Regions from separate parts of the Cupriavidus sp. 05L310 genome, predicted to be linked through region 3. Evidence: predicted binding sites of a transcription regulator. Region 3 holds the regulator's gene; each other region holds the start of a gene.
The links. Region 3 encodes sigma-54, which starts transcription at its own class of promoters, with help from an activator protein. Its sites were predicted from a motif close to TGGCANGNAANCTGCTTT; they were not measured.

Region 1: the regulator sigma-54 is predicted to act here: its motif matches at 2,088-2,105, upstream of AC1DS6_RS26470 (ATP-NAD kinase family protein).
Region 2: the regulator sigma-54 is predicted to act here: its motif matches at 2,905-2,922, upstream of AC1DS6_RS34320 (GTP cyclohydrolase II).

What each region holds. Positions count from the first base shown of each region.
Region 1 covers NZ_JBFTOX010000039.1:70,276-74,372, reverse strand. The annotation lists gene AC1DS6_RS26475 (sigma-54-dependent Fis family transcriptional regulator) at 1-1,913, shown strand, start outside; gene AC1DS6_RS26470 (ATP-NAD kinase family protein) at 2,152-3,276, shown strand; gene AC1DS6_RS26465 (thiamine pyrophosphate-dependent dehydrogenase E1 component subunit alpha) at 3,288-4,097, shown strand, end outside.
Region 2 covers NZ_JBFTOX010000063.1:22,623-26,719, forward strand. The annotation lists gene upp (uracil phosphoribosyltransferase) at 1-227, opposite strand, end outside; gene AC1DS6_RS34315 (URC4/urg3 family protein) at 294-1,616, opposite strand; gene AC1DS6_RS34320 (GTP cyclohydrolase II) at 1,613-2,851, opposite strand; gene AC1DS6_RS34325 (acyltransferase family protein) at 3,092-4,097, opposite strand, start outside.
Region 3 covers NZ_JBFTOX010000016.1:60,585-64,681, reverse strand. The annotation lists gene lptB (LPS export ABC transporter ATP-binding protein) at 1-570, shown strand, start outside; gene AC1DS6_RS13945 (RNA polymerase factor sigma-54) at 718-2,193, shown strand; gene hpf (ribosome hibernation-promoting factor, HPF/YfiA family) at 2,243-2,593, shown strand; gene ptsN (PTS IIA-like nitrogen regulatory protein PtsN) at 2,975-3,430, shown strand; gene hprK (HPr(Ser) kinase/phosphatase) at 3,509-4,097, shown strand, end outside.

The DNA.
Region 1 (4,097 bases), on a different contig from region 3:
GCTGCGTGCACCAGTACGGCCTGGACCCGGCGCGCATGCAGCAGGCCTGCATCCTGCCGCAGACCCGGCTGCGCGAGCACCAGCAACGTATCGACGATTTCGCGCGGATCGCGCGCCACGGCTTGCAGACGCTGTATAGCCAGGTGGCCGGCATGGGCTACGTGGTGCTGCTGACCGATGCGCAGGGCGTGACGGTGGATTACCTGGGCGACGCCAGCGCCGATGCCTCCCTGCGCCACGCCGGGCTGTACCTGGGCGCGCAATGGAGCGAGGCCGGCGCCGGCACCTGCGCGGTGGGCACCGCGCTGGCCACCGGCCAGGCCCTGACCGTGCACCAGGCCGACCATTTCGATGCCACGCATATCCCGCTGACCTGCACCGCGGCGCCCCTGTTCGATTCGCACGGCAGCCTCTGCGCCATCCTCGACATCTCCGCGCTGACCTCGCCGCAGGCCAAGGACAGCCAGGGACTGGCGCTGCAGATGGTGCGCATCTACGCCACCCGCATCGAGAACGCCAGCTTCGTGCGCAGCCACCGGGAGGACTGGATCCTCAAGCTCAATGCCGCGCCGGAATTCGTCGACGTCAATCCGGAATACCTGCTGGCGCTTGACGCAGGCGGCCGCATCGTCGGCCACAACCGCCGCGCCCAGCAGATGCTGGAGGCCGAGCTGGGCGTGCAGCCCGGCGGCGCGCCGGTGCTGGGCATGCCGTTCGAATCGCTGTTCGAGGCGCGGCTCGATGAGCTGGGCCGCTTCGTGCATTCGCGCCCGAGCGAGCAGCGCGCGCTGGCGCTGGCCCGCAGCGGCGGGCGGCTTTACCTGAGCGTGATGCCGCCGGCCTTGCGCTGGCAGCGCGCCCGCGACACCGCCGAGCGGACCACGCCGCTACAGGCGCCGCTGGCCGCCCTGTGCGGTGGGGATGCGGCACTGCAGCAGCAATTGCTGCGCGCCGCCAAGCTGGTCGACTCGCCCATCAACCTGCTGATCAACGGCGAGACCGGCAGTGGCAAGGAATATCTCGCCAAGGCCTTGCACCAGTCCAGTTCGCGCCGCCACGGGCCTTTCGTGGCGGTGAATTGCGCGGCGATCCCGGAGTCCCTGATCGAGAGCGAGCTGTTTGGCCACCTGCCCAACAGCTTCTCCGGCGCCGGCTCCCGCCCCAAGCGCGGGCTGATCCAGGAGGCCGACGGCGGCACACTCTTTCTGGACGAGATCGGCGACATGCCGCGCGAGCTGCAGTCGCGCCTGCTGCGCGTGCTGGCCGAGGGCGAGGTGCTGGCGATCGGCGCGTCGCGCCCGGTGCCGGTCAACCTGCGCGTGATTTCCGCTACCCATCATCCACTGGACCAACTGGTCAGCAGCGGCCGCTTCCGCGAGGACCTGTACTACCGGCTCAACGGCGCGCGGCTGATGCTGCCGCCGCTGCGCGAACGTACGGACCTGGACTGGATGGTCGACAAGATGCTCGGCGGCGCCGAGCAACAGGCCGCCGTGAGCCTGTCGCCCGCGGCGCGCGCGCGGCTGCAGGCGCATCGCTGGCCCGGCAACCTGCGCGAATTGCGCAACGCGCTCGAGTACGCGCGCGCCGTCTGCAACGACGGCCATATCGAGGCGGAGGACCTGCCCGATGGCCTGGGCGAGATGCCGGTGCGGCAAGATCTGCTGCCGGTATTTCCCGGCACGGCGCCCGCGGGCGCGGCGGCCGAAGCCGCCCCGGCCTTGCCGGCGCCCGGTTTCGACCCCCACCTGCTGCCGCCGGAAGGGATGCTGCTGATGCAATACCTGCGCGCGGCGGGCTGGAACCTGAGCGCGGTGGCACGCCAGATCGGCGTAAGCCGGATGACGCTGTACCGCCGCATGGCGCGCTACGGCATCGAGTCGCCCAACCAGCGCGACGCGGGACACCACTGAGGCGGGCGGCGCGGCGTGCCATCGCCGCCCGCTACACCTGTTCACCACCTGTACAACTGATGCTGTGACACCTGTCACGCCGCAGCCCGCGTACACCCCGCAACGTCCCCGTCCGGCCCTGTTTTTCTCGGGGTAATCCCGTGTTTCTTGCCGTCGGAACCCGCTTTCGCGGGGTGGCACGCCCATTGCGATATGCCTGTCGGAACCTGGAAAAAAACCAGGGCGACAGGAGACATGCATGGGTGAGCACGCGCTGGCCGCACGGCCGCTGGTCGGCATCATCGCCAATCCGATTTCCGCGCGCGATATCCGCCGCGTGATCGCCAACGCCAATACGCTGCAACTGGCCGATCGCGTCAATATCGTGCTGCGCCTGCTGGCCGCGCTGTCGGCTTGCGGGGTCGGCCGCGTGCTGATGATGCCGGACCGCGAAGGCATGCGCGTGCTGCTGGCGCGCCACCTGTCGCGCCGCCAGGGTCCGGACGCCGCGCTGCCGGAGGTGGAATACCTCGACATGCCCGTCACCGCGCGCGTCGACGACACCTTCCTGGCCGCACGCATGATGCGCGAGGCCGGCGTGGCCGCCATCATCGTGCTCGGCGGCGACGGCACCCATCGCGCGGTGGTGCGCGAATGCGGCGCCGTGCCGATCGCCGGCCTCTCCACCGGCACCAACAACGCCTACCCCGAAATGCGCGAGCCCACCATCACGGGCCTGGCCACCGGCCTGTTCGCCAGCGGCCGCATTCCCGCCGCGCATGCGCTGGCCGGCAACAAGCGGCTTGACATTGCGATTGCCGGCGAGGGCGAGGTGCGGCATGACATCGCGCTGGTCGACGCCGTGATTTCACACGAGCACTTCATCGGCGCGCGCGCCTTGTGGAAGACCGAGACGCTGGGCGCGGTCTTCGTGTCCTTCGCCGATCCGCAGGCCATCGGCCTGTCCGCCATCGGCGGCTTGCTTGAGCCGGTGGGCCGGCACGAGCCCGGCGGCCTGGCGATCGAACTCGCCGCGCCCGGCGAGGGCCGCTTCGAGCTGCGCGCGCCGATTGCGCCGGGCCTGCTGCGCGCTGTGCCCATCGCGGGCTGGGAGCGCCTGACCGACGGCGTGCCGCACCGCGTGCGCCAGCGCGCCGGCATCGTCGCGCTCGATGGCGAACGCGAACTGGTGTTCGGCCCGCAGGACACCGTCACCGTGACGCTGCGCGAGCGCGCCTTCGTGAGCATCGACGTAGCCGCCTGCATGCGCTACGCCGCCGCCGCGGGGCTGATGCGCAGCGGGCGCGCGCCACCGCAACCGCAGCAGCAACATCCTCCACCCCAGCCACTGACCGAGTTTTTTACTGCCACCACAAAACCTTGAAGGAGACAGACATGACAGCCAACTCATCCGGCGCCGCCGGGAACACGCTGCCCCTCGACAAGCAGGAACTGCTCGCCGTCTATCGCAGGATGCGCACCATCCGCGATTTCGAAGAACGCCTGCACGTGGACTTCGGGCGCGGCGACATCCCGGGCTTCGTCCACCTCTACGCCGGCGAGGAAGCCGCCGGGGTCGGCATCCTGCACCACCTGGGCGACGGCGACCGTATCGCCAGCACGCACCGGGGCCACGGCCACTGCATCGCCAAGGGCGTGGATCCGGTCGCGATGATGAAGGAGATCTACGGGCGCAAGGGCGGCTCCTGCAACGGCAAGGGTGGCTCCATGCATATCGCCGATCTGTCCAAGGGCATGATGGGCGCCAACGGCATCCTGGGCGCGGGCGCGCCGCTGATCTGCGGCGCCGCGCTGGCAGCCAAGTTCCGCGGCAAGGGAGAGATCGGCATCACCTTCGCCGGCGATGGCGCATCCAACCAGGGCACCTTCCTGGAGAGCCTGAACCTGGCCGCGGTGTGGAACCTGCCGGTGATCTTCGTGATCGAGAACAACGGCTACGCCGAATCCACCGCGCGCGATTACGGCACCGCCGTGGACAGCTACGTGGACCGCGCCGCCGGCTTCGGCATTCCCGGCGTGACCGTGGACGGCACCGATTTCTTCGCGGTGCACGAGGCCGCTGGCGAAGTCATCAAGCGCGCCCGCGAAGGCGGCGGCCCGGCCCTGCTCGAATGCAAGATGGTGCGCTTCTATGGCCACTTCGAGGGCGATGCGCAAACCTATCGCGCCTCCGGCGAGCTCGAC
Region 2 (4,097 bases), on a different contig from region 3:
ACCGGCGACTGCATGGGCGCGATCGGGGTCTTGATGGAGATCGTTTCCATCGCCAGGTCGCGGGTCGCTTCATAGGTCAGCAACTGGCTGATCTCGCGCACCAGCCGGCGGAAGTTATCCGTGGTGGTGTCTTCGCTGCGTACCAGCGTGACCTTGTGCTGCACGAGCGGATGGTCCACCACCAGCACGGACGGAGTGACGGGCGGTACGGCGGAGAGGTCGGTCATGATGCGCTCCTGGAGGGCGGTCGCGAAGAGGTCTTGCTGCGGCTCGGCGCGTGGCTGCGATATCGGTCAGAACACCGTGCCATCGCTATTGATGACGAACGGCGGCGGACCGCCGGGCCTGCGCTTGGCGGCAATGCGCCGTCCCGCGGCCCAGGTGCCGCCTTCCAGCACGCGGGCAAGCGGGAACGCCGCGGCCGACAGGCCAAGCGCCTCGCGCACCGACGCGGCCACAAGGTCCAGCCCCGTCACCGTAAGGGCACGCCACTCCACGATAACCGGCTCGTCGACGGTATGCGCCAAGGCTGCAAATCCGGGATCGCGCGGCACCATCAGTTCGAAATCGAACAGCAGGCCACCATTGCGGTATTCCGGCAAGCCCGTCAGCGCCTCTAGCCCGGTCACGGCCAGGCCGGCATCTTCGAGCGGCTCCAGCAGCGAGTACGTCAGCCACTGCGTCAGCTTGTGGAAAGGCACCAGCCCGTCGGTGCAGGCCGGATGTGGCCAGCAGTCCCCCAACGATATGCCACCGAGGCTGACGCGCCCCGGCCACACGGGCCCGAGCGCTACCAGCAGCGTGGTCAGCACGAAGCCGGCCTCGATCTGGCCGTCGACGGCATGTGCCTTGAGGTAGTCATACAGGTTGCCCAGACGCGCAGGCGTGCCGAACACGGCCGGCGTGGCCTGCGCCACTTCGCCCAACCGGCGCAGCAGGCCGGCACGGCCGTCCAGGCCAACCAGCCGATTGTGCTGTGCCACCTGGAAGGCGGTCGCGATGGAAGGCGCGTCGATCCGCATCAGCCGCTCGGCATCGGAGCGCAGCGGCTGGCCCGGCTGGGCGGAAAAACCACCGCGCGCGAACAAGTCGAAGCTGGCTACGCCAAGCCCCTCGGAACGGGTCAGCAGCAGGTCGCTGGCCGGATCGCGGTAGCGCCAGTCGGGGCCTGCGCCGGCGTCCAGCAATACGCTGGGAATCACCAGATCGATGCCGATGCGGGCGCGCTCCTCGCGGTCAGCCTCGCCGGAAAGCCCGCCGCGTTCGCACAGGATCTGCCAGCGGTCCAGCCTCTCGCCGGGACCGCCGCTTTCAAAGTGGCGCCAGCGGCTGTGGTACGGCACGTTCAGGTCCGGATAACGTTCCCGGATGGTGGTCGCCACATAATCGGCCACCGCCGGAATCCGTTCCGGGTGCCACGTGAACAGCTCTGACGCGCCTGCCGCCACATGGTCCGTCACGGCGGCGCATCGGGTGCGTACCGCCAGGCCGGTCAGCAGCGCCGCGGCCGGATGGCCAGCCGGCACGGGACTGGCCCATCCGCCGCGGCCATCCGCGTCATTCGTGAACGCACTGGGGGAGCCCTGCGGGCCGCCCGCTTCGGGTATCTCGTTCATTCGTCCAGTCCTCTACCCTTGGCCAGCGCGAGTTCCTCGGCACCGGGCGGGGTATAGCTCGTGAAATAGCCAGCCGCCACCTTGGCGTCGATTTCCACTCGGGCATCGGCCGGGATCAGTGCATCGGGAATCGCTACCTGTTCGAGCACCTCGATACCCTGAGCGGTCAGCGCCCCGTGCTTCATATTACTCATCGAAGCCCAGCGATCGATACGCTTGATGCCAAGCCAGTGAAATACATCGGGCATGAGTTCCTGGAAGCGCATGTCCTGCACGCCGGCCACGCACTCCGTACGCGCGAAATACGTCTCGGCCCGGTCGCCGCCGACCTGGCGCTTGCGGGCGTTGTAGACCAGGAACTTCGTCACTTCGCCCAGTGCCCGGCCCTCCTTGCGGTTGTAGACCACCAGGCCCACCCCGCCCTGCTGCGCCATCTCGATGCAAACCTCGATGCCATGCGCCAGGTAGGGCCGGCAGGTACAGATATCGGAGCCGAACACGTCCGAGCCGTTGCACTCGTCGTGCACGCGGCAGGCCACCTTGGTCTCGGGCTTGCCCAGCTTGCCCACATCGCCGAAAAAGTACAGGGTCATGCCACCGATCGGCGGCAGGAACACCTTCAGGTCGGGCCGCGTCACCAGTTCGGGGAACATGCCGCCGGTCTGCTCGAACAGGCTGCGGCGCAGCATGCTCTCCTTGATCTCGAAGCGGCGCGCGAGCGCCGGCAGGTACCAGACCGGGTCGATCGCTGCCTTGGTGACACGTACGTCGCCATTGGCGTGCAGGATCTGGCCGTCAGGCGTGAGGCGGCCGGCTGCAATGGCTCCCGTCAGTTCCGGCATATTGATGTGTGCCCGCGTAATGGCGATCGTCGGCCGGATATCGATACCCGCCGCGATGCGGTCTGCAAAGGCAGTCGAGACCAGATGGCCCCAAGGATCCAGGGAGACGATCTTGTCCGGGTCGCTCCATTGCGGATGGGGCCCGACGATTTCCGCCGGAGAGGTATCGGTGAGATCGGCGCGATGATCCCGCTGCAACTTGCCGGAGGCCACCGCCAGCGCCCGATACACCGCATAGGCGCCGGAGTGGGTGCCAATGACATTGCGTTGGGCCGGATTGGTCACGCTGGCGATCACGGGTCCGCGCTCCGCCGCCGTGGCGGCCCCCCAGTGGATGGGTTCGGCCGGCTTGTCGCGGCGCGCGTGCGAAGTCAGGACAATATGGTCGGACATGGCAGCCTCGGAACAGGAATCCTGACCAAACGGTCAGGTTTGCAATTCCATAGTAGGCAACCTTCGTGCCATATCCCAATGCTAGTTTCTACCCTGTGTTGCATGCCGCACGATGGCGTGCCGCACCATCCGCGTGCGCGCGCCGCCCCGCTGGCCAGTTCATGGTGCACAGGCACCATGCAAAAGAAAAGCGGCACCAGCCGCTGGGGCGGGGTGCCGCTAGGCTGTGATCGCGAGGGGTCAGGTCGACCGATGCTGCCCGCCCTGCTGCCGCTGGGCCGGTTCCGCGCGCGCCGGCCACAAGGCCATGCGCAATGCGCGCAGCGGGTCGGTACTCTCCACGTAACGGTGGAACACGGTGCCGGCAACGTTGCTCAACAGCCATGCCAGTATCATGCCCAGCGCATTGAGCAGCGGCCGATTCGGTGCAACGTGGAATACCACCGCGTTCACGACCAGGCACACCGGGAAATGCACCAGGAAGACCGAGTAGGAAATGCGCCCGAAAAATGCCAGGCTCGGGGCCTGCGGCCAGCGATCCAGCCACCCTCCGCGCCGCGCAACGGCCAGCAGCAGGGCGATGGATAGCGCCACGGCAATGCGCAGGCGGAAGTCCACGATCAGTGCCGCCAGCACCACTGCGCCCAGCACCAGCAACGCAACCGGCGAACGCTCCGGTGCGGAGGCCCAGAACGCCAGCGTGCCCATGCCATAGGCGCCGAAGAAGTAAATCGCCCAGATATCCCAGGCCGCATCCCGGTTAAACCAGAACAGCGAAGCCACGACCAGCCCGGCCACCACCAGCGGCCCGAGCGGGCTGCCGCCGACATCGAACCATTGCGCGCAGCGGCGCGCCGCCCACAGCGCAACAATCAGCAAGACGAACAGTTGCAGATCGATGGCCACGTACCAGACGCCGGCCGACAACGCGTCGAAGTCGAGCACGTTGTGCAACAGCAGCACATGCGCCAGGAACTGATGCAGGCCGGGGGCCGACGGAATGGAATCGTGATGCATCCAGGTGCGCGCAATGGCGGCACCGGCAATCGCAATCAGGATGGCCACGCTATAGGGCACCACCAGCTTCTGGTAGCGGCGCCAGATCGCCTGCAAGGGATGCGGCACCACCAGATGCCCGCCCGGCGCCAGGCTACGCGCCGCCAGGAAGCCGCTGATGACGAGAAAAGCCTGAACGGCGATACGCGCGTACTGCGAAAACCAGTCAAGGAGGTCGGGAGCCAGCACG
Region 3 (4,097 bases):
GAGGGCGACATCGTGCTCGACGACAAGCACATCAGCGGCCTGGCCATTCACGAACGGGCACGCATGGGCCTGTCCTATCTGCCGCAGGAAGCTTCGGTGTTCCGCAAGCTGAATGTGCAGGAGAACATCCGCGCGGTACTGGAATTGCAGATCCAGGACGGCAAGCCACTTGGCAAGGCCGAACTCGAGCGCCGGCTGGACACGCTGCTCGATGACCTCCAGATTGCCCACCTGCGCGACAATCCGGCGCTTTCGCTGTCAGGCGGCGAACGCCGCCGCGTGGAAATCGCCCGCGCCCTGGCCTCGGCGCCCCGCTTCATCCTGCTAGACGAGCCCTTCGCCGGCGTCGACCCGATCGCGGTGGGCGAGATCCAGCGCATCGTCAGCTTCCTCAAGGCGCGCAATATCGGCGTGCTGATCACCGACCACAACGTGCGCGAGACGCTGGGCATCTGCGATCACGCCTACATCATCAGCGAAGGCGCCGTGCTGGCCTCGGGCCGGCCTGAAGACATCATCGCCAACGAGTCGGTGCGCAAGGTCTACCTGGGCGAGAATTTCCGCATGTAACGCGGCGCGCCACAGCAAGCGGCAGCTGCGGCGACCTTGTGCCCAAGGTGGCTCCGGTGTCGCCTTTTACCCTGCAACGATCACGGCGTCATCAGCGATAGCAATTTCCGTTCCACCGGCACGGAAGTTGGGCATAAAATAGGTCGCATGAAACCGTCGCTACAGCTCCGCCTCTCGCAGCATCTCGCGCTCACGCCGCAACTCCAGCAGTCGATCCGGCTGCTGCAACTGTCCACGCTCGAACTGCAGCAGGAAGTGGAACAGGCGCTGACCGAGAACCCTTTGCTCGAACGCGAGAACGACTGGCTCGACAGCCCGTTGCGCGTTGCCGCCGACGGCTCGGTCAACATGCAGAGCGCTCCCGCGCCGGCGCCCGCCGACGGCCAGGGCACCAGCGAGAACCGCCCCGACGGCGCGCCCGAGGCCGAAGACAGCTATTCCGACAGCAACGAGGACTACGGCAACGACTGGAGCCTCGACGACTTCGCCCGCCGCCCGCAAGGCGACGACGACGAAAAGACCCCGATGCAGTTGCGCGACGCCGAACCCACGCTGCGCGAACATCTGATGGAACAGCTCGCGCCGCTGAAAATTTCGTTGCGCGACAAGGGGCTGGCCATCTTCCTGGTCGAGTCGCTGGACGACGACGGCTACCTGAGCGCCTCGCTCGAGGAAATCTGCAGCGAACTGCCGGATGAACTTGAATTCGAGGTCGACGAGATCCACGCCGTCCTTACCCTGCTGCAGAGCTTCGATCCGCCTGGTGTCGGCGCACGCAATGCGGCCGAATGCCTGGCGCTGCAATTGCGCCGCATCAAGCACCCGCAGCGCGACCTGGCGCTGACCATTGTCACCAATCACCTGGAACTGCTCGCGGTGCGCGACTACACGCGCCTGAAAAAAGCGCTGCAGGTGGACGAGCCGGAATTGAAGTCGGCGCATGAACTGATCCGCTCTCTGGCGCCTTATCCGGGCCATGCGTACAGCCGCCCCGAAGCCGACTTCGTCGTGCCCGATGTTTTTGTCCGTAAACTGAATGGCGGCTGGATCGCGCAGCTCAATCCGGATGTGATGCCGCGGCTACGTATCAACGACATGTACGCGCAGATATTGCGCGGTGCAAAAGGCGATGCGGGTGCTGCGGGACTGCAGCAAAAACTGCAGGAGGCACGCTGGTTGATCAAGAATATCCAGCAAAGGTTCGACACGATATTGCGCGTTGCACAAGCTATTGTCGAACGTCAAAAGAACTTCTTCACCCACGGTGAAATTGCGATGCGCCCCTTGGTTTTGCGGGAGATTGCCGATACACTGGGTTTACACGAGTCCACCATCTCTCGGGTGACTACCAATAAATACATGGCAACGCCGATGGGGACTTTCGAGCTGAAGTATTTCTTCGGCAGTCACGTATCCACAGAAACCGGCGGCGCGGCCTCGTCAACGGCAATTCGTGCGTTGATCAAGCAACTGATAGGAGCCGAAGACGCCAGGAATCCCTTGTCCGACAGCCGGATTGCCGAATTGCTCGGCGAGCAAGGCTTCGTAGTGGCACGACGCACCGTTGCCAAATACCGCGAGGCGCTCAAGATTCCGGCAGTTACTCTCCGCAAGACTTTGTAGCCGAGTTGCATCGCCTGCCTGGTGCAACTCTTTCAGAAGGAGAAACGCTATGAACTTCAAGATCAGTGGACACCACTTGGACATCACGCCCCCGCTGCGTGAGTACGTGGAAACGAAACTGGAGCGTATCGTCAGGCATTTTGATCAAGTCATTGGCGTAAGTGTGCTGCTCTCTGTCGACAATACAAAAGAAAAGGACCGGCGGCAGTACGCGGAAATCAATCTACATCTCAAGGGCAAGGACATCTTTGTCGAAGCGCATCATGAAGACCTGTATGCCGCTATCGACGCGCTCGTCGACAAGCTCGACCGGCAGGTGATTCGCCATAAGGATCGCGTGCAAAGCCACGACCGCGAAGCGGTCAAGTATCAGATGGCCGCATCGCAGATGCAGCAATGACCGTGCCTGGTGGCCCACAGACCGGGCCGCCGGTGTCACTCCCTTGAAACCGGAATCAAGCCGCGCCCATAGCGCGGCTTTTTCGTTCCTGGCGCTCATCCGGGACCACGCGGGGGATTCCGCAACGCATATGGACCGGTGTATGCTGTGCAATACATAGTTCTCAAGCTCAACGATTTTTCCGTGCACGCGGCACCGCTTCCGCGCATCGGGTATTGCAATGCACAAGGCGGGGGCGGGCCTGCTCTATAATGGCCAGACGCCCGACACCGGCAGGGGGACACCCGGTGAAACTTCGGACCTTGGTTTTTTCTTCTTTTTTGCCCGGCGCGATGCCTCCCGGCCCCGGGCCTGCTTACTAGAAAACCCTGCGCATTCCACATGAATCGTTTGGCTAAATTGCTGCCACCCGGCAACATCAACCTCGACGTCAGCGTCACCAGCAAGAAGCGCGTGTTCGAACAGGCCGGGCTCCTCTTCGAGAACAACCATGGCGTGGCGCGCGCTACCGTGACCGACAACCTGTTCGCCCGCGAATCGCTGGGGTCCACTGGTCTTGGCGCCGGGGTTGCCATTCCGCATGGCCGCATCAAGGGACTGAAGCAGCCACTTGCCGCCTTCATGCGCCTGGCCGAGCCGATCCCCTTCGAATCTCCCGACGGCAAGCCGGTAGCGCTGCTGATCTTCCTGCTGGTGCCCGAACAGGCCACCCAGCAACATCTGGAGATTCTCTCGGAGATCGCCCAGCTGCTGTCCGACCGCGAGATGCGCGAAGGACTGGCTACCCTGCCCACCCCCGATGACGTGCACCAGTTGCTGACGCAATGGCACCCCTGACCGGCCTCGGCGATCTTTACGCAGGCGAGCGGGGCAATTGTCCCCGCTGTCTGAAAGCTCGCTCCTGAAAGCACCCGCATGGAACTCACTGGCGTCACCTCGCAGTCGATCTTCGACGACAACGCAGCCGATATCAAACTCTCCTGGGTAGCCGGCCTGGAAGGCGCCGACCGGGCGTTCGATGTCGAATTCGCACGTGAAGCCACTTCCGCGGCCGATCTCGTCGGCCACTTGAACCTGATCCACCCGAACCGGATCCAGGTCCTGGGCAAGCCCGAGATCACGTATTACCAGCGTCTCGACGACGAGATGCGCAAGCGCCAGATGGGTGAGCTGATCCTGCTGGAACCGCCCTTCCTGGTGATTGCCGACGGCATGGAGCCACCGCCCGACCTGGAACTGCGCTGCACGCGTTCCTCCACGCCCTTGTTCACTACGCCGGTGTCCTCGGCGGCGGTGATCGATCACCTGCGCCTCTACCTGTCGCGCATTTCCGCGCCACGCGTGACCATGCACGGCGTATTCCTCGACATCCTCGGCATGGGCGTGCTGGTGATGGGTGAATCCGGCCTGGGCAAGAGTGAGCTCGGCCTGGAGCTGATTTCACGCGGACATGGGCTGGTGGCGGACGATGCCGTGGATTTTGTCCGGCTCGGACCCGATTTCA